One region of the Neorhizobium sp. 05N33 genome, then DNA from elsewhere that is predicted to be linked to it. Evidence: predicted binding sites of a transcription regulator. Region 1 holds the regulator's gene; each other region holds the start of a gene.
What was found. Region 1 encodes LexA, which represses DNA repair genes until DNA is damaged. Its sites were predicted from a motif close to TGTTCNNNNTGTGTTCNG; they were not measured.
Positions count from the first base shown of each region.

Region 1 (10,231 bases):
GAGCGTTTCATGCCGGAGGAAAATGCATTTCCGACGCATGCCAAGGCAGGGAAACTGATATCCCGGCCGCCGGACCCCCGCATAAACACAAGCGCTCCCGACTCGGGCAAGCTCCGAAATCTGGCCGAGCTTTTCCCCGCGATCGAGCGCCGCCCGCCGGTCCATACGCTGGACGGGGGCTTTCGCCGCTCCGCGAGCCGGCGCCTCGATCGGTTGCTACGCAGTTTCCCGATCATGCTGGAAGAGGAGACGGTCTATGGCCATGGCTTCCTTTTCCTGCCGGTCGTCGTCGGGGCAGGGGCCGTCTGCTGGTTCGCACTGCCCTATAACCCTGCGTTCTGGCCGTTTTTCCTCGTTTTTTGCGTATGTACGATCTTCGTCATCGTCTCGCGCCACCGCTCCGGCACGATCCATCTCTTGCCGCTCGGTGTCGCGCTCTTTCTGGGCGGCATGATGCTGGCACAGTTCGAGACGTGGCGGCGGTCCACCGTCGTTCTCGATACGCCGGTGACAACCGAGCTTGCCGGCGTGGTCGAGCGCAGGGAGATCGATGCCCAGGGCCGTTGGCGTTATGTCGTCCTTATCGACCGGACATCCAATCCGGAAGTCAGGCGCCCGCCGGAGCGTGTATCGCTGCTTGCAAGGTCTCGACATGAGCCCGCCCAGATCGGCGAGACGATCAGCGGCCGCGCGCGCCTTTCACCACCCTCCGGACCTGCACTGCCTGGCCTCAACGACTTTGCCTTCTCCTCCTATTTCGACGGCATCGGCGCGGTCGGATTTTTTTATGGAGCGCCGAAAAAACAGGCTGCCGGTCCGTCGACCCGGAGCTGGATTGCCGACATCGAAAGCCGGCTTTTCGATCTCCGCAGCGCAATCGCCACCCGTATCCGCGAGACCGTGCCGGGAGATTCCGGCGCCTTTGCTGCGGCAATCGTGACGGACGAACGCCGGGCGATCTCCAAGGGAACGACCGAAGCTTTACGGCTTTCGGGATTAGCCCATATCGTCGCCATTTCCGGACTGAACATGGCGCTCGCCGCCGGTATCTTCTTCGTCGGCGTGCGGACCGTGCTCGCGGTCTTTATGGGCTTCGGCCACGCCTATCCGGTGAAGAAGATCGCCGCACTCGGCGCTCTGATAATGGTCACCGCCTATTACCTGATCTCCGGTTTCGGCGTTTCGGCCGAGCGGGCCTACATCATGATGGCAATCATGCTGGTTGCCGTCCTCTTCGACCGACCGTCGATCAGCCTGCACAATGTGGCGCTGTCCGCGCTCGTCATCATCGCCATGTCGCCCTCGGAAATGCTCGGGCCGAGCTTCCAGATGTCGTTTGCCGCCACCGCCGCCCTGGTCGCCGGTTATGCGCTCTGGAAACAGAGGGCCGAAGGCCGCGATCCTCAGCCTCTGCCGTTCCGTCACCGCATGGTGATGCCTATCCTGGCATCGTGGAACTTCGCAGCCGGCGTCTTCGTCACCTCGCTGATCGGCGGCGTTTCGACCGCGATGTTTTCGGTCGAGCATTTTCATCGCATCGCCACCTATGGCCTCGCCGCAAACCTCGCAGCCATGCCGATCATCTCCTTCGTGGTGATGCCGGCCGGTCTGGTCGGCATGCTACTGATGCCCTTCGGCCTTGATGCTCCCTTCATGAAGCTCATGGGCCTTGGCCTGGAAGCGGTGATCGCTATTGCCGGGCACGTGGCTGCCTGGGGTGGCGATGTCGGGATAGGCCGCCAGCATCCATGGTTCCTGACGGTCTCAACGGCAGGCTTCCTGCTGCTGACCCTGCTCAGGACGAAGCTAAGGCTGATCGGTCCGCCGCTGATGGTGACCGCTCTGCTGCTTTCCTGGCATGAGCGATCGACGCCTCTGGCGGATATATTGGTCTCGGAAGACGGGACAATGGTGGCGCTCGTAAACGGGGAACAGGTTTCCACCAACCGCGCCCGCCCGCCTGATTTCATCTACGACCAGTGGAAGAGGGCGCTTCTGCTCGGCGACCCGACCAAACCGGACATGTCGCCGGCCAGGGACAAGCCGCCCGACCGCAAACCAGCAGGCGCAAAAAACGATAAGCGCCGCGAGTTGACCTCGGCGGAACTCGAAACAGTGAGGTTGCGAATAAGCCAGGTGACTTCCGACCGCTTCACCTGCGAGCCTAAGGCCTGGTGCGCCGCAAGCACGGGCAATGCCATCATCGTGGCCGTAGAAGACGGCCGTTACGCCGGCGCTGCCTGCGACGCCGCCGATCTTGTCATCGCCCCGCGGGCACGCTTCGACCGATGCCGGTCCGGCGGACTGATGATCAATGGCACGACGCTCAGAAAGACCGGCGCGCTGGAGATTTCGCTGAACGACACGGGCGACATGCGACGCTGGCAGGTCCGTGCCGCAATGGCGGCCGAGGACCGGCCCTGGACTAGGCACCGCCACTACGATTGGCGAAGCCAGAGTTTCGACAACGCGTTGCCGGAACCGCTCCGGCAGCTGATCAGTGATAACGGCGGATGAGGCCGACGAGCTTGCCCTGGATCTTCACCCGGTCAGGCCCGAAAATGCGGGTCTCGTAGGCGGGGTTGGCGGCTTCGAGCGCGATCGAGGCGCCGCGGCGGCGAAAACGCTTCAGCGTCGCTTCCTCATCGTCCACCAGCGCCACGATGATGTCGCCGGGATTGGCCGTCGTGCCGTTGCGAATGATCACGGTGTCGCCATCGAGAATGCCTGCCTCGATCATCGAATCGCCCTTGACCTCCAGCGCGTAATGCTCGCCGGAGCCGAGCATCTCGGCCGGCACGGAGATGTCGTGCGTGTTGTTCTGGATCGCCGAGATCGGCACGCCGGCGGCGATGCGGCCCATGACGGGAACGGTCGTGGCGTTCGACGAGCCATCGTTGGCCGCGAGTTTCTGAGGTGCTGCGGCCGGCTGCGGTTTGCCGAGGCTGCCCTCGATGACGCTGGGCGAAAAACCGCGCCGCGGCTGAATGCTCGGCGAATAGGCTTCCGGGAGCTTGATGACTTCCAGCGCGCGGGCCCGGTTCGGCAGGCGGCGGATGAAGCCGCGCTCCTCGAGCGCCGTGATCAGACGATGGATTCCGGACTTGGACGCAAGGTCGAGCGCGTCCTTCATTTCGTCGAATGACGGCGGGATACCGGATTCCTTCATGCGTTCGTGAATGAACAGAAGCAATTCCTGTTGTTTGCGCGTGAGCATCTTTTGGCACCCTCAGAGTCGGAAACAAATCCAGAACGGACACTATATGTTCCATATGTGTTCCGCAAGTCCCTAAATTTCTGTGAAGTATGATGATTTTTTCTTCATAGATGCGTGCCAGATATCTGGTGTCACACCACTTGCGCGGCGCCAGCCCGCTGCCAAAGTAGCTTTGCGATTCCAATTCAGGGGGCCCTCGCGTGAACGCAAGACCGATCGATCATCTCGTGCTGCCGGTGGCGGGACTTACCGCTGCGCGTTCCCGGCTCACGGAGCTCGGTTTTACAGTTGCGCCGGATGCTTTTCATCCTTTCGGCACCGCCAATGCTTGCGTGTTCTTCTCGGATGGGACCTACCTGGAGCCGCTGGCTCTTGCCAACCGACGCCATGCGGGTGTTGCGGCAAAGCGCGGCAACGTTTTCACGGCTCGCGATCTCGCCTTCCGCAAGACGTCCAACCGGCAGGGCTTTTCCGCTCTCGTTGTCGCGACCCGCGATGCGATGGCCGATCATGCGCGTTTCAAGATGCGCGGCGTTTCGGCAGGCGACGTGCTCGAATTTTCCCGCGGCATGATCCTGGCCGACGGTTCCGAGACGCAGGCGAGCTTCCGGCTGGCATTCGCCGGCGATGACCGCGCGCCCGAGTTCTTCCTGTTTTCCTGCCAGCGCATCAACCCGCTGCCTGCCGACCGCGAGCTGGAGCGGCATGCCAATACCGTCACCGGCCTGAGCGAAATCATCCTGTCGGCCCCGACACCTGCCGATTTCGCTCCGCTGGTCGAACAGGTGCTGCTGACCAAGGCCGCGCCGGAGGCTGCACCGCTCCAGCTTGCCGCGGCCAATGCCCGCATCCGGATCCTGCAGGATCGGGAGCTCGAGGCGGAATTTGCGGTTCAGCCGACCCCGGGCGCCGAAGGACTGCGCGGCCGGGCGGTCATCTTCAAAACCGCCGATCTTGCCGTGACAGAGATCACCCTTGCTGCTAATGACGTCGCATTCGTCCGCCGGGAGGGCCGCGTTCTCGTCTCGGCGGCGCCCGGCCAGGGTGTTTTGTTCGGCTTCGAGGAATAGATCATGGAAGTTACCGCAAACTCCAGCGTCTCCGTCGGCGAAGGAGGCGGCAAGGTGGTTTTCGCGCAGAACGCAAAACTGTCGCTGATCGCCGGTCCCTGCCAGATGGAAAGCCGCGACCACGCCTTCATGATGGCAGGCGCGTTGAAGGAACTCTGCAGCAAGCTCGGCATCGGCCTCGTCTACAAGTCCTCCTACGACAAGGCCAACCGCACGTCGATTTCAGGCAAGCGCGGCCTCGGGCTCGAAACCGCCATGGAAATCTTTGCCGACCTCAAGAAAGAGTTCGGCTTCCCGGTTCTGACCGACATTCACACGGAAGAGCAGTGCGCCGTCGTGGCCGAGACGGTCGACATCCTGCAGATCCCGGCCTTCCTCTGCCGCCAGACCGACCTGCTTATTGCGGCGGCCAGGACCGGCCGCGTCATCAACGTCAAGAAGGGCCAGTTCCTGGCGCCTTGGGACATGAAGAACGTGCTTGCGAAGTTCACCCAGAGCGGCAATCCGAATGTGCTGCTTTGCGAGCGCGGCGCGTCCTTCGGCTATAATACGCTGGTCTCCGATATGCGCTCGCTGCCGATCATGGCGTCAATGGGCGCGCCGGTGATTTTTGATGCGACGCATTCGGTGCAGCAGCCGGGCGGGCAGGGCGCTTCGACCGGCGGCGACCGCACCATGGTGCCGGTGCTGGCGCGCGCAGCCGTGGCTGTCGGTGTCGCCGGCGTCTTCGTGGAAACCCATCAGGACCCCGACAATGCTCCCTCGGACGGCCCGAACATGGTGCATCTGAAGGACATGCCGCGGCTGCTCGAAAAGCTGCTTGCCCTCGACGCCGTCGCCAAGGCGGCGTGAGCGCGCCCACAAAAAGCACGCAAACTGCTTCGATTGTAATTTTCGTGTCATTGATTATGAGACATTTTCAGTGACCTCGTGACGTCAAGTTCAAACCCAGGGAGAGACCCTTGACCGCCATCACCGATATCATCGCCCGCGAAATTCTCGACAGCCGCGGCAATCCGACCGTTGAGGTGGATGTCTATCTGGAAGACGGTTCGATGGGCCGTGCGGCCGTTCCGTCGGGCGCCTCCACCGGCGCACATGAAGCCGTCGAGCTGCGTGACGGCGGCAAGCGCTATCACGGCAAGGGCGTCGAAAAGGCGGTCGAAGCCGTCAACACCGAGATCTTCGATGCGATCGGCGGTTTCGATGCAGAGAGCCAGATCCATATCGACAAGACCATGATTGCGCTCGACGGCACGCCGAACAAGTCGCGCCTCGGCGCCAATGCCATCCTCGGCGTCTCGCTCGCCGTTGCAAAGGCTGCCGCCGAGACCTCGGGCCTGCCGCTCTACCGTTATGTCGGCGGTCCGAATGCGCATGTCCTGCCGGTTCCGATGATGAACATCATCAACGGCGGCGCCCATGCCGACAATCCGATCGACTTCCAGGAATTCATGATCATGCCGGTCGGCGCCGACACGCTGAAGGACGCCGTGCGCATGGGCTCGGAGATCTTCCACGTCCTGCGGAAGGAACTGGCGGCCCAGGGTCACAACACCAATGTCGGCGACGAAGGTGGTTTCGCACCGGGCCTGAAGAGCGCGCCGGAAGCCCTCGATTTCATCATGAAGTCGGTCGAGAAGGCCGGCTATACCCCAGGCGACGACGTCTGCCTGGCGCTCGACTGCGCCTCGACCGAATTCTTCAAGAACGGCAAGTACGAGATGGAAGGCGAGGGCCGCACGCTCGAGCCGGAAGCCATGGCCGATTACCTCGCCGAGCTTGCAGCAAAATACCCAATCATTTCGATCGAAGACGGCATGGCCGAAGACGATTGGGCCGGCTGGAAGTACCTGACCGACAAGATCGGCGCCAAGTGCCAGCTCGTCGGCGACGATCTGTTCGTCACCAACTCGTCGCGCCTGCGCGATGGCATCAGGCAGGGCGTCGCCAATTCGATCCTGGTCAAGGTCAATCAGATCGGCTCGCTGTCGGAAACGCTCGATGCCGTCGAGACTGCCCACAAGGCGGCCTACACCGCAGTCATGTCGCACCGCTCGGGTGAAACCGAAGACTCGACGATCGCCGATCTCGCCGTCGCCACCAATTGCGGGCAGATCAAGACCGGCTCGCTGTCGCGCTCCGACCGGCTTGCCAAGTACAACCAGCTTATCCGCATCGAGGAAATGCTCGGTCCGCAGGCCGTTTATGCCGGCCGCAGCGTCCTGAAGGCCTGACAGCCTCCCAGGCTCGACATTTTCATGGAAGCCCGCGCCGAAAGACGCGGGCTTTTTTCGGACTCGATTCTGGTCAACGATTGCTTAAGCAAGTTCTGCGAATTTGAAGCTCTGTTTCGGATCGATTTGAGATCCCGTAAGCGTGGCAAGGCGTTAGAGCGGTATGTGGACAAAGCATCATAAGAAAAGAAAATTCGGCCGTTTTGTTCTTCCCGCCATCACAGTCGCGTTTCTTTGCTACTTCGGCTATCATTCCATCCATGGCGATCTCGGGCTGATCGCCACGGAGGAATTCGAACGTCAGCGGCAGGCGCGTGCAGGCGAGCTCGCAAAGTTGACCGCTCGGCGCGAGACGCTGGAGCGGCAGGTTCAGCTGATGAGCGATGGTTCGCTTGACAAGGATATGCTGGACGAGATCGCCCGTTATCAGCTGAACGTCTCGCGCGGCGACGAAATCGTCATCTTCAACAACTACTTCTAAATTAACCGAAATCCAGTTAATTTCATATTTCTGTAACCTTTTCATAGTGTTGCATGGAATGTGAGCCATGCGTTTATGGCATTGCTGGGGCAGCTTTTCTTGCCTATGGTACGCCCCGAAACCAGAGTGGGAATCTGGCGATATACGTCAGAGCGTAATCTCGCTCTCAACGCAGAACTCAAAGGGAGGGATGAATGGCGCCGACAAAAACCGCGTCTGTATCCGGCCGCAAACCAGCGGCAAAGTCTGCAATCAAATCAGCCTCGAAATCCTCCGCCAAGGAGTTTACGGGCAAAAACACCCCGGATTTCGGCAAGGATCAGGATCTTCACGCCTATCGTGAGATGCTGATGATCCGCCGTTTCGAGGAAAAGGCCGGCCAGCTCTACGGCATGGGCTTCATCGGTGGTTTCTGTCACCTCTATATCGGCCAGGAAGCTGTCGTCGTCGGCATGCAGATGGCGCAGCAGGAGGGTGACCAGGTTATCACCGCCTATCGCGACCATGGGCATATGCTGGCAACCGGCATGAGCGCGCGTGGCGTCATGGCGGAGCTGACCGGACGCAAGGGCGGCTATTCCAGGGGGAAGGGCGGCTCGATGCACATGTTCTCCAAGGAAAAGCATTTCTACGGCGGCCACGGCATCGTCGGCGCCCAGGTTTCGCTCGGAACCGGTCTCGCCTTCGCCAACAGGTATCGTGGTAACGACAGCGTCTCGGTCGCCTATTTCGGCGATGGCGCGGCCAACCAGGGCCAGGTCTACGAGAGCTTCAACATGGCGGCCCTCTGGAAGCTGCCGATCGTCTATATCGTCGAGAACAACCGTTATGCGATGGGCACCTCGACGGCCCGTGCGACGGCGCAGTCGAACTACTCGCTGCGTGGTTCCGGCTTCGGCATCCCCGGCATCCAGGTCGACGGCATGGACGTTCGTGCCGTGAAGGCCGCCGGCGACGAGGCGCTCGAGCACTGCCGCTCCGGCAAGGGCCCGATCATTCTCGAAATGCTCACCTACCGTTATCGCGGCCACTCCATGTCCGACCCGGCGAAATATCGCTCCAAGGACGAAGTGCAGAAGATGCGCTCGGAGCACGACCCGATCGAGCAGGTGCGCCTGCGCCTCATCGAAAAGGGCTGGGCGACCGAAGACGAGCTGAAGGCGATCGACAAGGATATCCGCGACGTCGTTTCGGATAGCGCCGATTTCGCCCAGGCCGATCCGGAGCCGGATCCGTCCGAGCTCTACACCGACATTCTGCTCTGATCGCGGGGAGGGAACCCAATGCCAATCGATATCCTGATGCCCGCCCTTTCTCCGACCATGGAGGAAGGCACGCTCAGCAAGTGGCTGAAAAAAGAGGGTGACAAGGTCACCTCCGGCGACGTGATTGCCGAAATCGAGACCGACAAGGCGACCATGGAAGTGGAAGCCGTCGATGAAGGCGTGATCGGCAAGCTGCTGGTCGAGGCCGGCACCGAAAACGTCAAGGTCAACACCAAGATCGCCGTGCTCCTGCAGGACGGCGAGAGCGCTGATTCGATCGGCTCCGCGGCTCCTGCCAAGGAGGCGCCGAAGGCGGCTCCGCAGGTCGAACAGGAAGAAAAGCCGACCGCGACCGGTTCGGCATCCGCCCCGGTCCCGGCCCAGCCGAAGGTCGAGGCCGCTGCCGATCCGGATATCCCGGCCGGTACCGAAATGGTCATGACCACCGTTCGCGAAGCACTGCGCGACGCGATGGCCGAGGAAATGCGCCGCGACGAGAACGTCTTCGTCATGGGTGAGGAAGTCGCCGAATACCAGGGTGCCTACAAGATCACCCAAGGCCTGCTGCAGGAATTCGGGGCTCGCCGCGTGGTCGATACGCCCATCACCGAACACGGCTTTGCCGGCGTCGGCGTCGGTGCCGCCATGGCGGGCCTGAAGCCGATCGTCGAGTTCATGACCTTCAACTTCGCCATGCAGGCGATCGACCAGATCATCAATTCGGCCGCCAAGACGCTCTACATGTCCGGCGGCCAGATGGGGGCGCCGATCGTGTTCCGCGGCCCGAACGGTGCCGCCGCCCGCGTCGGCGCGCAGCACAGCCAGGACTATGCCTCCTGGTACAGTCAGATCCCGGGCCTCAAGGTCGTCATGCCGTACACGGCTGCCGACGCCAAGGGCCTGCTGAAAGCTGCCATCCGCGATCCGAACCCGGTCGTCTTCCTGGAAAACGAAATCCTCTACGGCCAGTCCTTCGAAGTGCCGAAGCTCGATGATTTCGTCCTGCCGATCGGTAAGGCGCGCATCCACCGCAAGGGCAAGGACGTCACCGTCGTCTCCTTCGGCATCGGCATGTCCTATGCCGTGAAGGCTGTCGCCGAACTGGAAAAGGAAGGCATCGACGTCGAGCTGATCGATCTGCGCACGCTGCGCCCGATGGACCTTCCGACGGTCATCGAGTCGGTCAAGAAGACCGGCCGTCTCGTCACGGTCGAGGAGGGTTATCCGCAGAACTCGATCGGTACTGAAATCGCCACCCGCGTCATGCAGCAGGCCTTCGATTATCTCGATGCGCCGATCCTGACGATCGCCGGCAAGGACGTTCCGATGCCTTATGCGGCCAATCTCGAAAAGCTGGCGCTGCCGAATGTCGGCGAAGTCGTCCAGGCGGTGAAAACCGTCTGCTACAAATAAGGGGAGGATGTTTCGATGCCGATCAACATCACCATGCCTGCCCTGTCTCCGACCATGGAAGAGGGCAATCTTTCCAAGTGGCTCGTCAAGGAAGGCGACAAGGTCAAGTCCGGCGACGTGCTTGCCGAGATCGAGACCGACAAGGCGACCATGGAAGTCGAATCCGTCGATGAGGGCACCGTTGCCAAGCTCGTCGTTGCGGCCGGTACCGAAGGCGTCAAGGTCAATGCCCTGATCGCCATTCTTGCCGCCGACGGCGAGGATGTCTCGGCTGCCGCCTCTTCGGGCGGTGGCGCTTCTCCGGCTCCGAAGGCCGAGGCTGCACCCGCCCCGAAGGCGGAAGCCGCTCCGGCTCAAAAGGCGTCCGAACCGGCGCCTGCAGCCGCAGCTTCGGCTCCGGCATCTTCGGGTGGTGCAAAGCCCTTTTCTTCGCCACTCGCCCGTCGCCTCGCAAAGGAAGCCGGCCTCGATCTTTCGGCCGTTTCCGGCTCCGGCCCGCACGGCCGTGTCGTCAAGGCCGATATCGAAAAGGCAGTTGCCTCCGGCGG
Region 1 is NZ_JBFTNK010000016.1:29,093-39,323, reverse strand. Features, by position in the region: gene AC1DLT_RS26475 (ComEC/Rec2 family competence protein) at 10-2,517, shown strand; gene lexA (transcriptional repressor LexA) at 2,498-3,217, opposite strand; gene AC1DLT_RS26465 (VOC family protein) at 3,418-4,287, shown strand; gene kdsA (3-deoxy-8-phosphooctulonate synthase) at 4,291-5,139, shown strand; gene eno (phosphopyruvate hydratase) at 5,250-6,524, shown strand; gene AC1DLT_RS26450 (FtsB family cell division protein) at 6,688-7,005, shown strand; gene pdhA (pyruvate dehydrogenase (acetyl-transferring) E1 component subunit alpha) at 7,200-8,270, shown strand; gene AC1DLT_RS26440 (pyruvate dehydrogenase complex E1 component subunit beta) at 8,289-9,683, shown strand; gene AC1DLT_RS26435 (pyruvate dehydrogenase complex dihydrolipoamide acetyltransferase) at 9,699-10,231, shown strand, end outside.

Region 2 (10,231 bases), on a different contig from region 1:
CGGCGGCGTCGGCATCGGCGGTGTGCTGGAGCCGATGCAGGCCGGCCCGACCATCATCGAGGACAATTGTTTCATCGGCGCCCGTTCGGAAGTGGTCGAAGGCTGCATCGTCCGCCAGGGCTCAGTGCTCGGAATGGGCGTGTTCATCGGCAAGTCGACCAAGATCGTCGATCGTGCCACCGGCGAGATCAGCTATGGCGAAGTGCCGCCCTACTCTGTCGTCGTCGCCGGCACGATGCCGGGCAAGCCGTTCCCGAACGGAGACATGGGACCGGGCCTTTATTGTGCCGTGATCGTCAAGCGCGTCGACGAGCAGACCCGTTCCAAGACCGCCATCAACGAACTGCTGCGGGACTGATCCGATCAAATGTCTGCTGCCGATCCCATCACCAATCTCCAGACTCTGATCCGCTGCCCCTCGGTGACGCCTGCCGAGGGCGGCGCGCTTGCGGCGCTCGAGGCGATGCTGCTTCCGCTCGGATTCAAGGTCGAGCGGATGGTGGCGACGGAACCCGGCATGCCGGACATCGAGAACCTCTATGCCCGGCTCGGCACCGACGCCCCGCATCTGATGTTTGCCGGCCACACGGACGTAGTGCCGCCGGGAGACGAGACGTCTTGGAGTAAGCCGCCTTTTGCCGCCGAGATCGTCGGCGGCGAGCTGTTCGGCCGCGGCGCGGTGGACATGAAGGGTGGCATCGCCTGTTTCGTCGCAGCGGTCGCCCGCCATATCGATCTGCATGGCGCGCCAAGAGGCTCGATCTCCTTCCTGATCACCGGCGACGAGGAAGGCCCGGCCGTCAACGGCACCGAGAAGCTGCTGAAATGGGCGGCCGAGAGGGGCGAGACCTGGGATGCCTGCCTGGTCGGCGAGCCGACCAATCCGGATGCGCTCGGCGACATGATCAAGATCGGCCGGCGTGGTTCGGTCTCCGGCAAGGTCACCGTCTTCGGCGTCCAGGGCCATGCGGCCTACCCGCACCTTGCCGACAATCCGGTACGCGGCCTGCTGCCGCTCGCCTCAGTGCTGATGAATCCGCCCTTCGACGGCGGCACGGCGGAATTCCCTGCCTCCAATCTGGAAGTGACCTCCGTCGATGTGGGCAATCCGGCGACCAACGTCATTCCGGCCAAGGCGGCGTTCGCCTTCAACATCCGCTTCAACGACACCTGGACCGCCGATACGGTCAAAGCCGAGATCGTCAGGCGGCTCGACGCAGCAGCGATTGGTAGCCCGCTGCGCCCGGAGCGCGATCCGGCGCGCTACGACATCACCTGGGCAGAACGCCCGAGCCACGTGTTCCTGACCCGCAACAATGCCCTGATCGCTTCGCTATCGGGTGCCGTCGAAAACGTGACCGGCAAGGTGCCGAAACTTTCGACGACAGGCGGCACCTCGGATGCCCGGTTCATCAAGGATTATTGCCCGGTCGTCGAATTCGGCCTTGTCGGGCAGACCATGCATATGATCGATGAGCGCGTAGCCCTTGCCGATCTGGAGACGCTCACCCAAATCTATGGGACCTTCATCTCCCGCTGGTTCGATAATGCCCTCCTATCATGAAGTCAGGCTCTACCTCGGCGGTCTCTGGCTGCTGATCAGGGGCGATGCGCGCGGTCTGCGACCGTTCGACATTTCGGACCAGGGCGTATTGCGTTCGTTCTGGGCGGCGGGCTGGTGCGCGCCGGCATTGATTGTCGGCTGGATCGTTCAGCGGATGGAATACCTTCGTCATTTCCCTCAACGCGAGGACTATTCCTTCATCTTTTTCCTGAAGATGCTGGTCCTCGAAGCGGCCCAATGGGTCGTGCCGGCCGCGGCGCTCATCGCCCTCGGCTTCATTCTGCGCTTCATGCCGCTCGTGCCGATCCTGATCGTGGTGCGCAACTGGTTTGCCGTCCCGCTCGCCTATGCGATCCATGCGGTTTATTCGCCCATCGCTTTCCTATCTGCCCAGCAAGGTGGCGCCATGGGGCTTGCCGGTTACGCTTCGATAATTCTGGCGGCAACCATTCTGATCGCCGCGCTTTTCCTCGCCTGGTGCGTTCTAAGAACAGTCATGGGTGGCCCGGTGATGATCCGCATTGCCACCCTGGGACTTGTGCTCCTGACCGACATGTTTGTTGCGCGCGAACTGGAGAATATCATGGGGGTTTCGTTAACCTGATGCGTGATTTCGCCGTTTTGCGAGGAGGCCGCCTTGCCCTCCTATGCTGAAGTCAGACTTTATCTGAGCGGTCTCTGGCTGCTGATCCGCGGCGATGCGCAGGGTTTCCGCCTGCTCGACATTTCCGATCGCGGCATGATGCGCTCGTTCTGGGCGTTCGTCTGGTGCCTGCCGGGCGCGTTCATCTCGTGGCTGTGGTGGCGCGACTATCTGCTTGAGGGCATGCCGTCCGGCGCCCGGATCGGCGGGATTTTCTTCGTTCGCATGGCAATGCTGGAAATCTTCAACTGGCTGGTGCCGCTGATCCTTGCCGGCATACTCTGCTCACTGCTCGGCATCGCCCGAAAGTTTCCGGCGGTCGTCGTCACCGTCAACTGGCTCTCGGTTCCCTTCGCCTATCTCTACGGCCTGCTGAGCCTGCGTTTCCTGTTGCCGTCGAGACTCGATACCGCCCTGGCGCTGGTCCATTTCGCGCTGCTGCTCGTGATGATCATCGCGATATCGCGGGTGATGCGGATGATCTGCGGGCCGCAGCCGCTGATGATCACCACGCTGGTGCTGGTGCTGATCGTGCCGAGCATGATCCTGACCGAAGCGCTGCAGCGCTTCCTCGGCATCTATCCGCTCTGACGAAGCCAGCGCTTCAGGGCTCTACGGGGTCGCCTGGATAATCGACCCGCATGAAATAAAGTCCCTCCGGCGGTGCCACCGGCCCGCAGGCCTTGCGGTCCCGGGCGTCCAGTGCTGCGCGGACATCCGCCGGCGTCATGCGGCCTTCGCCGGCCAGTTTCAGTGTGCCGGCGAGCGACCGTATCTGATTGTGCAGGAAACTCTGTGCCGTCGCGCGGATTTCGATCAGGTCGCCGCTACGCGTGACATCCAGTATGTCCAGCGTGCGGACGGGATTTTTCGCCTGACAATGAACCGAACGAAAGGTCGTGAAATCGTGCTTTCCGACCAGCGTCTGGGCGGCAGCATGCATGACTTCATGATCCAGATCCTTGGTGACCCACCAGGCACGCTTGGCATCCAGCGCCAATGGGCCAGCCCGTGAAATGATACGGTAGAGGTAATATCGCCGGACGGCCGAAAAGCGAGCGTCGAACGTATCATCGACAACCTGCACGCCGACGATGGCGACTTTCTCCCTGGCCATGCCGAGATAGGCATTCAGCGCGTCGCGCAGCCGGTGTGGCTGCCACGACCGCGTGAGATCGACATGCACCACCTGCCCGCGCGCATGAACGCCGGAATCGGTGCGTCCGGCGCCCTTGACCACCACGCTCTCCTTGGTCAAGGACAGGATGGCAGTTTCAAGTGCCGACTGTACCGAATGCCCGTTCTTCTGCTTCTGCCAGCCGACATAGGGCGTGCCGTCATATTCGACGATCATGCGGAATCGCGGCATCAGGAGAGCCTCGTGCCAGGCCCCAGCGGCATCCCGCGCAGGAACTCCGCCGCGGCCAGGGGCTTGCCCCCGGCCTTCTGCAATCTGAGGAGATTCACCGTGCCCGCGCCGCAGGCAAGGGTCAGTGCGCCGTCCAGAACCGTTCCGGGCTCACCCTGCCCCTCGCCGACTTCCGAGAGGAGAACCTTTACGCGCTCCGGCTTGCCGTTGATCTCCGCCTCGAACCATGCGCCCGGAAACGGCGACAGACCGCGGATGTGGTTATGCACATCACGTGCGGTCTTCAAAAAATCGATGTGCGTCTCGCCCTTGTCGATCTTGGCGGCATAAAGCGCGCCTTCCGGCGATTGCGGCGTCAGCGGCAGGTCGTCGGCTTCGAGTTTCCCCATCGCCTCGACCATCGCACGGGCTCCGACCAGCATCAGCTTGTCGTGCAGCTCGCCCGCCGTCATGTTCTCGCCGATTTCCACTTCCCTCGTCAGCGCGACGGGGCCGGTATCGAGGCCCTTTTCCATCTGCGTGACCATCATGCCGGTCTTCTTGTCACCCGCCATGATCGCCCGCTGGATCGGCGCGGCACCGCGCCAGCGCGGCAGGAGCGAAGCGTGGCCGTTGTAACAACCGAGCTGTGTGCCCGTCAGGATCGCTTCCGGCAGAAGAAGGCCGTAGGCGACGACGACGGCAACATCCGCCTCGAGCCCGCGGAATTTCTCGCGCTCATCGGGATCCTTGAAATTCGCCGGCGTAAAAACGGGAATGCCCAGCAGTTCGGCGGCCTGATGGACCGGCGACTTCACCAGATCGAGCCCGCGGCGGCCGCCCGGGCGCGGCGGCTGGGTATAAACGGCGACGATCTCATGGCCCGCATGTTTCAGGCTCTGCAGCGTCGGCACGGAAAATTCCGGCGTTCCCATGAAGATGATGCGAAGAGACATGGTCGTTCCGCGTCTCAAGAGACCGCGCCTTCTTAACTCGGATCGCCCGAGCGACGGTTCAGACCGCCTTGGACTTGGCAGCCTTGGTGAATTTCTTGATCACCATCTCGCGCTTCAGGCGGGAGATATGGTCGATGAAAAGCACGCCATTCAGGTGATCGATCTCATGCTGCAGGCAGGTGGCGAGCAGGCCATCGGCCTCTACCACATATTCCTTGCCGTCGCGGCCCAGATGCTTGACGCTGACGGTCGCGGGCCGCTCGACCTCGGCGTAATATTCCGGAATGGACAGGCAGCCTTCTTCGTAGACCGCGATTTCGTCGGAGGATCTGACGATCTCCGGATTGATGAAGACCTGCGGCTGCTTTTCCTCACCCTCACGCGCGATGTCGACGACCAGCAGGCGGCGCGGCACGCCGATCTGGATCGCCGCAAGGCCGATGCCCGGCGCGTCATACATGGTCTCCAGCATGTCGTCGGCGAGCCTCAGAAGCTCTGCGTCAACACGCTCTATCGGCTTGGAAACCTGACGCAGGATCGGGTCAGGCAGAATAATCAGAGGCTTGATCGTCATGGCTTCCCATAACCCATCTTTTTTTCCGAAGGAATAGAAATTACGGACCGAGGAAGCGGAATGTTCACGTTTTGATCTTTTCAAGTGGCAAAATTCTGTTAGTTTCCCGCCATGGATAATCTTGTCGCGAGCCTTTCCCGTTTCTTCGACGATCCGCGCGCTGCCGTCGTGGCGGTGATGTGTGGAGCGGCATTGCTACTGTTATGGCTGTTCCTGGTCCGGCGCGCATCGCTTCGGCGGCAGGAAGATGCGGCGTTGCGGGTGATGGAAGGCGAGGCCCGGCTTTCCGAACTTCTGAGAGCGCAAAGCGAGATGCAGGGACGGCTGTCAGCGATGGCGGAGACGCTTTCGACGCGGCAATCGGAACTCAACCAGTCGGTCAGCCAGCGGCTCGATGGCATGACGCACCGGATCGGCGCGACGATTACCGAACAGACCAAGTCGACGCATGAGAACCTGCAGCGGCTGCAGGAACGGCTGGCGGTGATCGACGCTGCACAGAACAATATTCAAACGCTGGCAAAGGACGTCGTCGGTCTGCAGGCGATCCTCTCGAACAAGCAGACGCGAGGCGCCTTCGGTCAGGGCCGTATGGAAGCGATCATTGCCGACGGATTACCGATGGGCGCCTACGGTTTCCAGACCACGCTTTCGAACGGCACCAGGCCGGACTGCACGATCAGGATGCCGAACGGCGCTCCGCCTTTGGTGATCGATGCCAAATTTCCACTCGAAGCTTGGAATGCATTTCGCGAGGCCGCGGCACCCGAAGCCAGAAGGGCCGCCGCCCAGGCCTTCAAGCGGGACCTTGAGGTTCACATCCGCGATGTCTCGGAAAAGTACCTGATCCCGGGCGAGACGCAGGAAATGGCTTTCCTCTTCGTGCCGTCGGAATCCATCTTCGCGGAGATCCACGAACATTTCGAAAGCGCCGTGCAGAAGGCGCAGCGTTCCCGGATCGTCATTGTCTCGCCTTCGCTGCTGATGCTGTCCATCCAGGTCATCCAGGCCGTGCTGAAGGATCAACGGATGCGCGAGCAGGCACATCTCATCCAGGGCGAAGTGGCGCTGCTGATCGAGGATCTTTCGCGGCTCGACGACCGCACCCGCAAGCTTCAGGCGCATTTCTTCGCGGCGCAGAAGGATGTCGAGCAGATCCTCACCTCCACCGACAAGCTCAACCGCCGCGGCGCCAAGATAGAGGCTCTCGAATTGGAGGCGCCCCACGAAGCCGAGGTGGCCCGCGATCGGCCCCAGGCCAAGGCGGTCGAAAGCCGTACCGGCCTGCTCAAGCTGCGGGTGGTTGACGAGGAGTGATCCTCTCGGGCAGTGTCGCGCGACTTTAATTTACGCAAGCAGGCCTGCCCATGATCACCGTCCTCGGCTCCATCAACATGGACCTCATCGCCACGACCGAACGTCTGCCCCAGCCGGGCGAGACGGTTGCGGGATCGAATTTTGCGACGGCCGCCGGTGGTAAGGGCGCCAACCAGGCGCTCGCAGCGCGCCGTGCCGGAAGCTCCGTGCATATGGTGGGAGCCGTTGGGGAAGATGGTTTTGCTGCGCCGGCGCTGGCACTTCTCGATGACGCCAAGGTAGACCTCTCAGCGGTCGCGCGCGTAACCGATCCAACGGGCACGGCACTGATCCTAGTGGGTGGCACGGGCGAAAACATGATCGCGGTGGTGGCCGGCGCCAACGGTACCGTGAGCGCGGCGCAGGCCGAGGCGGCGGTCGAAGCCATGAATATCGGCGACATCCTGATGCTGCAGCTCGAAGTTCCGACCGGGACGGTAGAGACGGCGCTCAACGCAGCGCGTGCCAAAGGCATTCAGACGGTGATCAACACTGCGCCGCTGACCGGCGATGCGGCCCGGCTGGCCCGGCTTGCAGATATCGTCGTCGCCAATGAAACCGAATTCGAATTGCTGGCCGGAAGCCCGATCCCGGACGCTGCGGCGCGCCAGGAGATGTTGAAAAAACTGCACGCGGAAACCGGCCAGACATACGTCGTCACGCTCGGCGGCGACGGCGTGGTCGCGATCCGCGACGGGGAGATCATCGCCGCCGAGGGATTGAAGATCGAACCGGTCGATACGGTCGGCGCCGGCGACACGTTTTGCGGTTACCTGGCCGCCAGCCTCGAGCAGGGGCTCGATTTTGCGAAAGCGCTCCGCCGCGCCGCGGTGGCCGGTTCGCTCGCCTGCCTCAGCCGCGGCGCCCAGCCATCGATCCCGCCCGCCGAGGCGGTCGATGCCAGGGTCTAAGCTGCTTTGATCGGGTACTCCCCGCTACTCTCGCTGCGCCGTGGGAGAACATATTTACAATTTTAGCCAACATTAACATATCGCTTTTAGGGTCGCGGATATCTCAGCGGGGACGAGATTCGATCCGCCTCGCGGCAGCTCCATGAAGGAGCCCCCCCTCTGTCCGCAACGCGAGGCAATCGATGTTTTCGCTCAAGATCAAGTCGCTCTCCACGAAGCTCATACTGGTAACGAGCCTGGTAATCGCCGTCGTTCTGGTTCTCTCCAACTTCTTCCTGATCTCCCAAACCCGCAACCGCGTGTCGACGCTGACCATGGCGCAGGCGCAGGCCGAGGCGCGTTCCATCGCCAACGAAGTCGCCGTCGACATGGGCCAGCTTGCCGGCGCGGCACGCTCGATGGCGGGCGTGATCGGCCGCGGCCATGCCGCGGGTTATCTCGACCGCAAGGGCGTCACCGACGCTCTCAAGGCCAACCTGGAGCAGAATGCGTTTGCCTATGGCAGCTGGTTCGCGGAAGTTCCGGGCGTATTCGACGGGAAGAACGCGGAGCTCGTCGGCAACAAGGAGATGGGCGCCAACAAGAAGGGGGAGCTCGCCCCTTACTGGACCAAGAGCCGCACCGGCGATATCGCCTATAGCGTCTTCGACATTGACACCCAGGCGGAATGGTATTCGCTCGCGGCGACCTCGAAGAAAGGCTCGCTCACCCAACCCTATATCGAAAGCACGACGGGCGATGCTGTCGCCATGAGCTCTGTCGCCTACCCCGTCATGTCCGGCTCCAAGCTCCTCGGTGTTGCCGGCCTCGACGTGTCGATGGCAACCCTGACAAAAAAACTCCAGGCGATGCGGCCGTTCGGCTCCGGCCGGGTTCTGCTGGTGTCGCAAGGCGGTAAATGGATCGTGCCTGTCAATCCCGACAAGCTGATGAAGCCGGTCGAAGGCGAAAAAACGAGCGAGCTGCTGGCCGCGTTGAAGTCGAACCAGCCGGTCCAGCTCGACAACCTGACCGCCGATGCGGCGGAACCCTTTGAACGCGTCGTCTATCCGTTCACGGTCCCGGACCTCAACGCCACCTGGGCGATCGTCCTGGACGTGCCGCAGAGCGTGATTGCCGCGCCGGTTCAGGACCAGACACTGATGATGGTGCTCGGCGGGATCGTCATCATGGGGGCCTGCATCGCGACCCTCTATTTCGGCAGCACCGTCTTCGTGCGGCGGCCTCTGGGGGCGCTGCTCGGCAGCGTCGATACCTTAAGCAAGGGCCGTTTCGAACAGCCGGTGGAGGGCCAGGATCGCACCGATGAAATTGGCTCGCTGGCCGGCGCGCTCGAAGGCTTCCGCCACACGCTGGCGGACGGCCGGCGGCTCGAAACGGAGGCGGAAGCGCAGCGCCATGCGGCGGAAAGCGAGCGCCGCCGTTCCGAAGGCGAGCGCGAAGCGAACGCCCGGCAGCAGCAGCGCGTCGTCACCTCGCTTGCCAATGGCCTTGCGGAACTCTCCAATGGCAATCTCGGCTATCGCATCCAGGACGATTTCCCGGGCGACTATGCCAAGCTGAAGATCGACTTCAACAAGGCGCTGGAAAGTCTTGAGGAGACGATCGCGACGGTGAGTTCGACCGTCTACAATATCGGCAATGGCAGCCGCGAGATCACAACCAGCGCTCAGGACCTGTCGCGCCGGACCGAGCAGCAGGCTGCCAGCCTCGAGGAAACCGCAGCCGCACTCAACGAGCTCACCGCGCAGGTAAACTCGAGCGCCGAGAACGCCAGCTCGGCCGCCGGTACGGTCAACCTCGCCTGTGACGATGCGGAAAAGTCGGGCGAAGTGGTGCAGAAGGCCGTCGCCTCGATGCAGGGCATTGCCAGGTCCTCGCAGGAAATCTCCCGCATCATCGGCGTGATCGACGAGATCGCCTTCCAAACCAACCTGCTCGCCCTCAATGCCGGCGTGGAAGCTGCCCGCGCCGGCGAGGCCGGCAAGGGTTTTGCTGTCGTCGCACAGGAAGTCCGCGAACTCGCCCAGCGTTCCGCAAACGCCGCCAAGGAAATCAAGGCGCTCATCAACGCCTCGACCAGCCAGGTCAGCGACGGCGTGGAACTGGTCGGCAAGGCTGGCGATACGCTGCAGAAAATTGCAGTGCAGGTGATGCAGATCAACGGATTGATCCGCCAGATCTCGGCTTCCGCGAGCGAACAGGCGGTCGGCCTCAAGGAGGTCAACTCGGCGGTCAACCAGATGGACCAGGTGACCCAGCAGAATGCTGCGATGGTGGAGGAGACGACCGCCGCGAGCACGGTGCTGAGTACGGAAGCGGAAACGCTGCAGTCGCTGGTCGCGCGGTTCCGTGTTTCGGCACACGCGACTGGCCACGTCCAAAGCGCGCCGCAGGCGCTGCGTCAGGTCGCCCAAACCATGCGGGCAACGCGACCGAGCCAGCCCGCACCGGCACCACGTGCCAAGCCGGCGCCAAGGGCTGCGATCTCCCACGGTTCGGCCGCCGTCGTAGCGGACGATTGGCAGGAATTCTGATCGCACCTAAAGCTGAACGTATAAAAGCCGCCCTTCAAACGGCGGCTTTTTCTTTGCCCGCTTATTCCGCCTTAGAGCCGAGCAACCCGCTCCGTCAGCAATTCGAAAAAGCCATCGGCATCGACATGGCGCATGACCTTGGCGTTCGGCTTGCGGCCGGAGACGTGCCACCAGTCCACTACGGTCATGCCGACCGTCAGTTCCGATTGCGTTTCGATCTCGACATTGCAGTCCCGGCCCGAAAAGAGTTCAGGCTTGATGAGGTAGGCGATGACCGTCGGGTCATGCAGCGGGCCGCCATCGGAGCCGTATTTTTCAATGTCGAATCGCTCGAAAAAGGCA
Region 2 is NZ_JBFTNK010000002.1:450,261-460,491, forward strand. Features, by position in the region: gene dapD (2,3,4,5-tetrahydropyridine-2,6-dicarboxylate N-succinyltransferase) at 1-358, shown strand, start outside; gene dapE (succinyl-diaminopimelate desuccinylase) at 368-1,564, shown strand; gene AC1DLT_RS06525 (hypothetical protein) at 1,548-2,168, shown strand; gene AC1DLT_RS06530 (hypothetical protein) at 2,202-2,798, shown strand; gene truA (tRNA pseudouridine(38-40) synthase TruA) at 2,812-3,576, opposite strand; gene fmt (methionyl-tRNA formyltransferase) at 3,576-4,511, opposite strand; gene def (peptide deformylase) at 4,570-5,085, opposite strand; gene AC1DLT_RS06550 (DNA recombination protein RmuC) at 5,263-6,402, shown strand; gene AC1DLT_RS06555 (ribokinase) at 6,453-7,352, shown strand; gene AC1DLT_RS06560 (methyl-accepting chemotaxis protein) at 7,535-9,889, shown strand; gene AC1DLT_RS06565 (nucleoside hydrolase) at 9,961-10,231, opposite strand, start outside.
Region 2: a site for LexA is predicted at 5,147-5,164, ahead of def (peptide deformylase). Genes of this name have one in related genera too.

Region 3 (10,231 bases), on a different contig from region 1:
CCTGAACGCCAGGTTTGTCGGGCGTTTCGGCATGCGGCGCCTTTCGCACGGCTCGCTGCTTGGCTTCATCAGCATCACATTCGTCTGGATGCTCGTGCAGATCTTCGGGCCTCAGCCCATGCCGCTCGTGATCTTCATCGCGTTTTTCGGGCTCTCGATGTTCCAGTTCGGCTGGATCGGCTCGAACTTCAATTCGCTCGCCATGGAGCCGCTTGGCCATGTCGCCGGGACGGCGTCCGCCGTGCTCGGCTTCATGAGCACAGTCGGCGGCGCGCTGATCGGCGTCGCGATCGGCCAGTCCTTCAACGGTACGGCGCTGCCGCTGGTCGCAGGTTTCTTCACCGTCTCGATCATCGGGCTGATCTTCGTGCTGATCGGCGAAAAGGGAAAACTTTTCCAGCCGCACAATCCGAAGATCTAAGGCACTTCGCCCAATAAAAAGGCCGGAGCAATCCGGCCTTTTCTTGTTAGCGCCTATTTCAGTGGCCGATGATCTCGTTGCGCAGCATCTGCCAGCTTTCCTTGTCGGTGGCGAGCAGCAGGCCTCCGTCGACATGGTGGGGCATGTAAGGAGAGCCATCGAAGCGCGCGACATAACCGCCCGCCTCCGTTCCGATCAGAGTGCCGGCCAAATGGTCCCAGGGCATCAGCTTGTTGTAGAGCACGAACTGCACATGCCCGCCGGCGAATGTGCGGTATTCATGGGCCGAGCAGCGATAGTTGGCGAAGAACCGGACCTTGGCGAGATTGCCGAGGATCCGCTCTCGCTCGCCGCCGAAGAAATATCCAGGTGACGCCATGCCGATCATGGCATCGATCGGCCGGGCGTCGGCGACCGAAAGCCGGATCGCCTCGCCGTCCGGCCGCCGCAGGAACGCGCCGGCGCCCCTTTCCGCCATGACCCAGTCGTCGCCCATCGGATCGTAGATGATACCGGCCACCGTCTCGCCTTTCCAGACGACGGAGGCCATGACGCCGAAGGCCGGAATGCCCGAGGCGAAGTTGAACGTACCGTCGACCGGATCGACGACCACGGCGAATTCCGCATCCGCGAGCTTGGCGAGCAGCGACGGATCGGCCGCCACCGATTCCTCACCGACGAAGAGCGCGCCGGGCGCGAAAGCTTCGAGTTCTCGGCGGATCATCCGCTCGGCGGCCTCGTCGGCCTCGGTCACCAGGTCGGACGGCTCGCTCTTGGAGCGGACGTCGCCGCTGCGCAGCCGCCGGAAACGCGGCAGGATTTCGGCCTTGGCGGCAAGGCGCAGAAGATCGGCAAGCTTCGTGATGTCGAGCGGAAGGGTCATGACAACGGTCTCTTGGAGGATTGGTGCGCGAAGGCTGGGTTCGGGAGGAATTCAGAGATTTTGAGCGGCTTGCAGGCCGGAAAAATCGAAGAGTTTCGGATCGAGCAGGTGCGACGGGTTCACATGGGCGAGCGCGCGCAACATTGTGTCCTTGCGGCCCGGCATGCGGGCCTCGATATCGGCAAGCATCGCCTTCATCGCATTGCGCTGCAGGCCATCCTGCGAGCCGCAGAGATCGCAAGGGATGATCGGGAACTGCATGGCGGCGGCGAATTTGGCCAGATCGTCCTCGGCGCAATAGGCAAGCGGCCTCAGCACCATCATGTCACCCTCATCGTTCAAGAGCTTTGCCGGCATACCCGCGAGCCTGCCGCCATGGAAGAAGTTCATGAAGAAGGTTTCGAGGATATCTTCGCGGTGGTGGCCGAGCACCAAGGCGTCGCAGCCCTCTTCGCGGGCGATGCGATAAAGATTGCCGCGCCGCAGCCTGGAACAGAGCGAGCAGTAGGTGGCGCCTTCCGGCACCTTTTCCTTCACGATCGAATAGGTATCGCGATATTCGATGCGGTGTTTTACGCCGATCGAGGCAAGATATTCCGGCAGAACGTGTTTGGGGAAGTTCGGTTGGCCCTGGTCGAGATTGCAGGCAATCAGCTCGACCGGCAGCAGGCCGCGCCATTGCAGATCGAGCAGCACGGCGAGCAGCGAATAGGAATCCTTGCCGCCGGAAAGACCGATCAGCCAACGCTTCTGGCCATTCAGCATGCCGAAATCGTCGAAGGCCTGGCGCACCTGCCGGAGCACGCGCTTGCGCAGCTTGTTGAACGAGACGGAATTCGGCGCATCCCGGAAAAGCGTGGGGACGAGGCCATTTTCGACCTCATCCAGCTCATCATCGATCTTGGCCGTCACGCCCATTGGTTTTCCTTTGAAACCGAAAAGCGGGCAATGCCCGCTTCCGGTGTTTGCCGTCAGGCGCCGAGAGCGGCTGCCACCGCGTCGAGCGCCTCATTGGCCTTGGCGCCATCCGGTCCGCCGGCCTGGGCCATGTCGGGACGGCCGCCGCCGCCCTTGCCGCCAAGCGCCACGGACGCGACCCGGACCAGATCCACGGCGCTGAAGCGCTCGACCAGATCCGGCGTGACCGCGACCACGGCGCTGGCCTTGCCGTCTTCCGAAACGCCGATCAGCGTGACGACGCCGGAGCCGAGGCTCGCCTTGCCTTCATCCGCCAGGCCCTTCAGGTCCTTGGCATCGATGCCATTCAGCGCCTTGCCCATGAACCTGATGCCGCCGATCTCCCTGAAATCGCCGGCCGAACCACCCTGCCCGCCGCCCATCGCAAGCCGGCGCTTGGCATCCGCCAGTTCCTTCTCGAGCTTGCGGCGCTCGTCGATCAGCGCCTCGACGCGCGAAACCAATTCCGCCGGCTGCACCTTCAAGGCACCTGCGAGCGTCTTCACCCGCTCATCCTGCTCGGCAAGATAGAGACGCGCAGCCTTGCCCGTCACCGCCTCGACGCGGCGAACGCCGGCGCCGACGGCGCTTTCACCGAGAACACGGACAAGGCCGATATCGCCGGTCGCATTGACGTGGGTGCCGCCGCAGAGCTCGATCGAATATGCCTTGCCGGCCTTCGGCCCTTCGATTGCCTTGCCCATCGCAACGACGCGAACCTCGTCGCCGTATTTTTCGCCGAACAGCGCCATGGCACCTTCCGCGATCGCATCATCGACGCTCATCAACCGGGTCGTGACCGGCGCGTTCTGGAGGATGATGGCATTCGCCATGTCCTCGACCTTCTGCAATTCCTCGGCCGACATCGGTTTCGGATGCGAAACGTCGAAACGCAGGCGCTCGGGCGCAACCAGCGAACCCTTCTGAGCCACATGCGTGCCGAGCACTTCGCGAAGCGCCTCATGCAGCAGATGGGTGGCCGAATGGTTGGAGCGCAGGCGCGAGCGACGGTCATGATCGACTGTCAGAGCTGCGGCATCACCAACCTTCAACGTGCCCTCAGTCACGGTCGCGATGTGGACGAACACGCCCTCGCCCTTCTTCTGGGTATCCGAGACATTCAGCTTGGCATTGTCCGTCGCAATCACGCCGGTATCGCCCATCTGGCCACCGGATTCGCCATAGAACGGCGTCTGGTTGACGACGATCTGGATCTGGTCGCCGGCGGACGCGCTGTCGACAGCCTTGCCGTCGCGGACGATCGCCTGCACCACCCCTTCAGCGGTTTCCGTGTCATATCCGAGGAATTCGGTGGCGCCGTGCTTTTCCTTGAGCTCGAACCAGATCGTTTCCGTCGCCTTGTCGCCGGAACCGGTCCAATGCGAGCGGGCTTCCGCCTTCTGGCGCTGCATGGCATCGGTGAAACCGGAAATATCGACGCCGATTTCGCGGGCGCGCAAAGCGTCCTGCGTCAGGTCGAGCGGAAAACCGTAGGTGTCGTAGAGCTTGAAGGCGGTCTCGCCATCGAGCATGTCGCCCTTGTGAAGCGTGTTCGTCGCATCCGACAGCAGCGAAAGGCCGCGCTCCAGTGTCTTGCGAAAACGGTTTTCCTCGAGCTTCAGCGTTTCGGAAATCAGCGATTCGGCACGGACCAGTTCCGGATAGGCGCGGCCCATCTGCTGGATGAGCGCCGGCAGCAGCTTCCAGAGCAGCGGATCGCGGGCACCCAGCAACTGCGCGTGGCGCATGGCGCGGCGCATGATGCGGCGGAGCACGTAACCGCGGCCTTCGTTCGAGGGCAGTACGCCGTCCGCGATCAAGAATGCGGAGGACCGCAAATGGTCGGCGATGACGCGGTGGCTGCCGCGATGTTCGCCTTCCGCCTTGACACCGGTCGCCTCTTCCGAGGCAGAGATCAGCGCCCGGAACAGGTCGATGTCGTAATTGTCGTGCCGGCCCTGCAGGACGGCTGCAACACGCTCCAGGCCCATGCCGGTGTCGATCGACGGGCGCGGCAGGTCGATCCGTTCTTCCTTCGTCACCTGCTCGTACTGCATGAAGACGAGGTTCCAGATCTCGATGAACCGGTCGCCATCCTCCTCCGGCGAACCGGGAGGGCCGCCCCAGATATGATCGCCGTGGTCATAGAAGATTTCCGAGCACGGGCCGCAGGGACCGGTATCGCCCATCGCCCAGAAATTGTCGCTGGTCGGAATGCGGATGATCTTGTCGTCCGAAAGACCGGCGATCTTCTTCCAGAGGTCGAAAGCTTCGTCATCGGTGTGGTAGATGGTCACCAGGAGACGCTTGGCGTCGAGGCCGAATTCCTTGGTGATCAGGTTCCAGGCAAGCTCGATGGCGCGTTCCTTGAAATAGTCGCCGAAGGAGAAGTTGCCGAGCATTTCGAAAAAGGTGTGGTGACGAGCGGTGTAACCGACATTGTCGAGGTCGTTATGCTTGCCGCCGGCACGAACGCATTTCTGGGCGGTCGCCGCAGTCGAATAGGGGCGTTTCTCAAGGCCGGTAAACACGTTCTTGAACTGAACCATGCCGGCATTGGTGAACATCAGCGTCGGATCATTGCGCGGCACCAGCGGACTGGAGGACACGACCTCGTGTCCGTTCTTTCGGAAATAGTCGAGGAAGGTCGACCGGATTTCATTCACGCCGCTCATGCTACGCCCTTTTTACCGCCGGATGCGGTCCTATTATTCGAAAACCAGAGGCTTGTATCGCCCACACCCCCAACTGTCCAGCCGCCCCGCCGCCTCACGGAACGAGAAACCGGCCGCGCATCTTTCCATGCGCGGCCGGTTCAAAATAATCCGCCGGAGAAATCTCCGCGTGCGGCGGAACCGCTTTACATATCCGCGGCCGCGTCGCCGTCGTCAGCGTCGGGACCGCCGTTCTGCAGGAAGCGGTCGGCAATAAGGCCGGCATTCTGGCGGAGCGACGTCTCGATTTCCCGGGCAAGTTCAGGATTGTCGCGCAGGAACGTCTTGGCGTTCTCACGGCCCTGGCCGAGGCGCTGGCTGTTATAGGAGAACCAGGCACCGGACTTCTCGACGATGCCGGCCTTGACGCCGAGATCGACGAGTTCGCCGGTCTTGGAAACGCCTTCGCCATACATGATGTCGAATTCGACCTGCTTGAAGGGAGGCGCCATCTTGTTCTTGACGACTTTCACGCGGGTCTGGTTGCCGACCACTTCCTCGCGCTCCTTGACCTGGCCGATGCGGCGGATGTCGAGGCGAACCGAGGCGTAGAATTTCAAGGCGTTGCCGCCGGTGGTGGTTTCGGGGGAACCGAACATCACGCCGATCTTCATGCGGATCTGGTTGATGAAGATCACCATCGTATTCGACTTGGAGATCGAAGCGGTGAGCTTGCGCAGCGCCTGGCTCATCAGGCGTGCCTGAAGGCCCGGCAGGCTGTCGCCCATCTCGCCCTCGATTTCGGCACGTGGCGTCAGAGCCGCAACCGAGTCGATAACGAGGACATCGACGGCACCGGAGCGGACCAGCGTGTCGGTGATTTCGAGCGCCTGCTCGCCGGTATCCGGCTGCGAGATCAGAAGGTTCTGCAGATCGACGCCAAGCTTGCGGGCATAGACCGGGTCGAGCGCATGTTCGGCGTCGACGAAGGCGCAGATGCCGCCCTTCTTCTGGGCTTCGGCAATCGTCTGCAACGCAAGCGTCGTCTTGCCGGAGCTTTCCGGACCGTAGATTTCAACGATGCGGCCCTTCGGCAGGCCGCCAATGCCGAGCGCGATATCGAGGCTGAGAGAGCCGGTGGAAACCGTCTCGATCTCGACAATGCTCTCGTTTGCACCGAGCTTCATGATCGATCCCTTACCGAAGGATCGTTCGATCTGCGACAATGCCGCTTCCAGCGCCTTACTCTTGTCCACGCCTTTATCCTCTACGAGCCGCAAACTATTCTGTGCCATCTGGTCCCACCTTTAGGTTATTGCCGCCGCGCACGCAATGAAGCAGCCGATAAAGGTGATGTACCTATTTTGTTCTCATCTGGCAAGGGTCGCCCAAGAGATTGAGTCAAAATAGGTATTTCGATTTCGTTCTCATGATGTTCACGCCCACCGTGGGTTTGGAAAATTCCCGTTTGAAATCAAGGCTGCGCCGCAATTTGACGAGGGAATCGCGGCGTTTGAAATTTATGAGGGACGATCCGATTCTCACTCCGAATCGAGCATTTCCCGGACCGCCACGGCAAGCTGCTTCAGCGAGAAGGGCTTCGGCAGGAAGCCGAATTTCGCGTCGGCGGGCAGGTTGCGGGCAAACGCATCCTCCGCATAACCGGAAACGAAGATGAACTTCATGTCCGGATAGGTCTTGCGCAGTTCCGTCAAAAGCGTCGGCCCGTCCATTTCAGGCATGACGACGTCGGAGACGACGATATCCACCTGGCCCTGGAGCTCTTCCATGATGTCGAGCGCCTCAGTGCCGGAACCCGCTTCGTGCACGGTGTAGCCACGGGTTTCCAGCATGCGCTTGCCGCCTCGGCGAACGGCCTCCTCATCCTCCACGAGCAGGACAACTGCCGACTTTCCGGTGAGGTCGAGGTCGTCGGATGCAGGCGTCGACACGACAGGCGCGAGAGCTGCCGGCGGCGCCTGCGTACCGGTTGCGGTAGCGTCCTGGACGACGACGGGCGTTTCGGGAATGTGGCGTGGGAGGAACATGCGGAAACTCGTGCCGCGTCCGACTTCCGATTCGGGATAGATATAGCCGCCGGACTGTTTGACGATGCCATAGACCATCGAGAGGCCGAGGCCGGTCCCCTTGCCGACTTCCTTGGTGGTGAAAAACGGTTCGAAGATCTTGTCCATGATTTCGGGCGAAATGCCCGTGCCAGTGTCGGAAACTTCGACCATCACGAAGTCTTCGGCCGGGAGATCCGCCTGGTTGAAACCGCCCGCATCCTCGGCGGATACATTGCGGGTCTTGATCAGGATCGTGCCGCCCTGGGGCATGGCGTCGCGCGCGTTGACGCAGAGGTTGATCAGCACCTGCTCGAATTGCGACAGGTCGGTGCGCACCGGCCAGAGATCGCGGCCGTAATCCACTTCGAGCTTCACATTGGTGCCGGAAATCAGCCGGTCGACCAGCATGCGCAGGTCGCCGACGACGTCGGTAAGGTTCAGCACCGCCGGCCGCATGGTCTGCTTGCGAGAGAAGGCGAGCAGCTGGCGCACCAGCACGGCGGCGCGGTTGGCGTTGCGCTTGATCTCCATCAGGTCGGCAAAGCTCGCATCCGAGGGGCGCGCCTGCAACAGGAGATGATCGGAGGACAGAAGGATCGCGGTCAGGACGTTGTTGAAGTCGTGGGCGATGCCGCCCGCCAGCGTGCCGACCGCATTGAGCTTCTGGGTCTGGGCCATCTGGGTTTCGAGCGCCTTCTGCTCGGTCGTCTCGACGGCATAGACGATCGCGGCTTCTTCCGGCGCCTCGTCGCTCTCGTCGATCACGGCGTTCACATAGAAGCGCACATAGCGGTTCTCGTCACCGGGATGGCGCGAATCAATCGGGGCGATATCGCCCTGCCCGTCCTTGGCAGCAGCGATCGCCTGCATCAGATGCTGGCGGGAATTGTCGTGCACGATGCGGTCGAGTTCGATACCGGCATCCACGTCGTCGCGGGAAACGACGCCGGCAAACAGTTTGAGGAACGGCGCATTGATGCGCAGGATCCTGCCTTCGCCATCGACGGAGGCGATCGCCATCGGCGTGTTGTTGAAGAAGCGCGTGAAGCGCATCGCGGAGGCGGACTGGTCGCCCTCGCCGCCCTTCGGCCGCGCCAGCACGATGGTGCGGCTTTCGCCCGGTGCGCCGTCGCGGGTGGCGCTGACATTGTGCACCAGCCGCACGGGCAGGCTCTGGCCGTTGGCGCGGCGCAGATCGAGATCGAGCGTCTCGGTGCGCTTCAGACCGGGCGCGGCCTGCACCGATTGGATCAGCGCCATGCCCTCGCCCGCCACCAGATCAGCAATCGTTACCGAGCGCGGCACGAACTTGGTCAGGTCGATGCCGAGCCATTCGGCAAGCGTGGCGTTCAGATAGAAGATCTCACCCTTCTTGCCGGCGGAGAAGAAACCGGCGGGCGCGTGGTCGAGATAGTCGATAGCGTTCTGCAGCTCGCGGAAGAACCGTTCCTGGTCGTCGCGCTCCGAGGTGATGTCGGTGATCTGCCAGATGTCGAGCTGGCCCTTGCGGCTGTCGGCGGGCGTCAGCAGCCGTGCCTTGAGACGGTACCAGTGGGCACCGGAACCATTGCCGGTCGTCCGTCCGATCGGCTGGAGAAGCCGGAACTCCTCATGGCCTTCCCGGCCCTCGCGCAGAGCCGTCGTCAGCCGGTAGAGCGCCTCAGTCGATTCGCGGGTCTTGGACAGAAGCGCTTCGAGCGACTGAACGTTGCTCGCCTTGGTCGCACCGGTCATCCGGCCATAGGCGGCATTGGCGTAAAGAATGCGGCCCTTGGCATCGGTGATCAGAATGCCGTCGGGATGGTTGGCGAGGAAACCGCGGGCCAATTCGTCGGAACGCGACTGCGGCATGACCTCGACGAGGCCGATGATCGACGACACCAGGAAGAAGATGCCGACCATGGCGAGAATGCCGAGCAGGCCGAGCACCAGCTCGTTGTCGAGCGCATGCTGGAACATCACGAAGCCGGCAGCCACGCCACAGAGAACGAGCGCCAGAAGAACGATTCGGACGATGGTGCCGCCACGCGTCCCTTTTTCCACCAGGGGCGCATCGTAGTTGCCGCTCTGCTGCAACTTCGTCATCAATTCCTCGCATTTCGACCGGCGCAGCGGCCATGAACATTCAGGGATCAGGAATCCCGCGATTCCTTATTAGCAAGTTGCTGGTTAAGCAAAAAGCTCTGCTGAGCCACAAAACCCGGGACAGTTTGGCGGAGTGACCTATCTTTGCTTTTCTGCGCTGTCTTTCAGCGCGCAACAGTGACAGTTAGCAGCTTGCTTCGGTAGGAAAAAAGTCGTTTTTTACCGCAGGGTTCATATGAGGAGTGGCAAGAGATGTTAGATGACCTGATGGGCGCCTATGGAGGCCGCCTGGTGATCGCAGTCGTCGGCGTCGGCATTGGGCTTCTTGTCCTCATCGGCGCGCTCTGGCTCATGCGCGGCCGCGCCGGCCCGTCCCCCTTCGTGCGCGGCGGCAAGAATCGCCAGCCGCGGCTTCAGGTGCTGGATGCAGCGGCCGTCGACGCGCGCCGTCGTCTGGTCCTCATCCGCCGCGACGGGGTCGAGCACCTGATCATGATCGGCGGGCCGACCGATATCGTCATCGAAAGCGGAATTTCCACGGCGGCACCCGCCGTGCCGGTGATCCCAGCAAGCGCGGCAAACCGCTTCCAGCCGCTTGACATGACGGCTCCCGGTCAAGCCGCACCCGCCATGGAAGCCCGGCCGGCTCCCGTCGCCGAACCCCGCCCTGCCCAGATCCCACGTCCCGCGGCTCCGGAAACGCGCATCGAGCCGGCACGGGAAAGCGTCGTGCCGCCGCGCGAGGCCCCGCGCGCCGCTGCGCCTTTGGCAGCAGCAGCAGCTCCCGTCACCGGGCCCATGCCGATGAGCGGCACCCTTGCTCCGCGGCCAGCCCCGCCTGTCATGGCCAACAATGTAGCGGCTGCCGAGCCGGTGGCCGCCCCCAGGATCGAACCGCCCGCCCGTCAAGCCCCGGAAGTAAAGTCCGAACAGTTGCGGCCGATCGCGGCCCTCGCAGCCGCGGCCCCGCCACCTAGCCCAGCTCCTGCCCCCGCTCCTCTCCAGGTTCCGGCTTTCGACGAAGCCGCCGATGTGCTCGATGCCGCCCGCGAACGTGTCTTCCAGGAAGCGCCCGAGCCGCGCGTCGTGCCGGTCAGCGCCGCAATCGTGCCGCCTGCCCTGCAATCGGCCGCCGACAAGCCGAAACAGCTCGGCAGCGATT
Region 3 is NZ_JBFTNK010000006.1:100,300-110,530, reverse strand. Features, by position in the region: gene AC1DLT_RS17145 (multidrug effflux MFS transporter) at 1-421, shown strand, start outside; gene AC1DLT_RS17140 (inositol monophosphatase family protein) at 480-1,304, opposite strand; gene ttcA (tRNA 2-thiocytidine(32) synthetase TtcA) at 1,356-2,222, opposite strand; gene alaS (alanine--tRNA ligase) at 2,276-4,936, opposite strand; gene recA (recombinase RecA) at 5,122-6,210, opposite strand; gene cckA (cell cycle histidine kinase CckA) at 6,457-9,069, opposite strand; gene AC1DLT_RS17115 (flagellar biosynthetic protein FliO) at 9,322-10,231, shown strand, end outside.
Region 3: a site for LexA is predicted at 6,270-6,287, ahead of recA (recombinase RecA). Genes of this name have one in related genera too.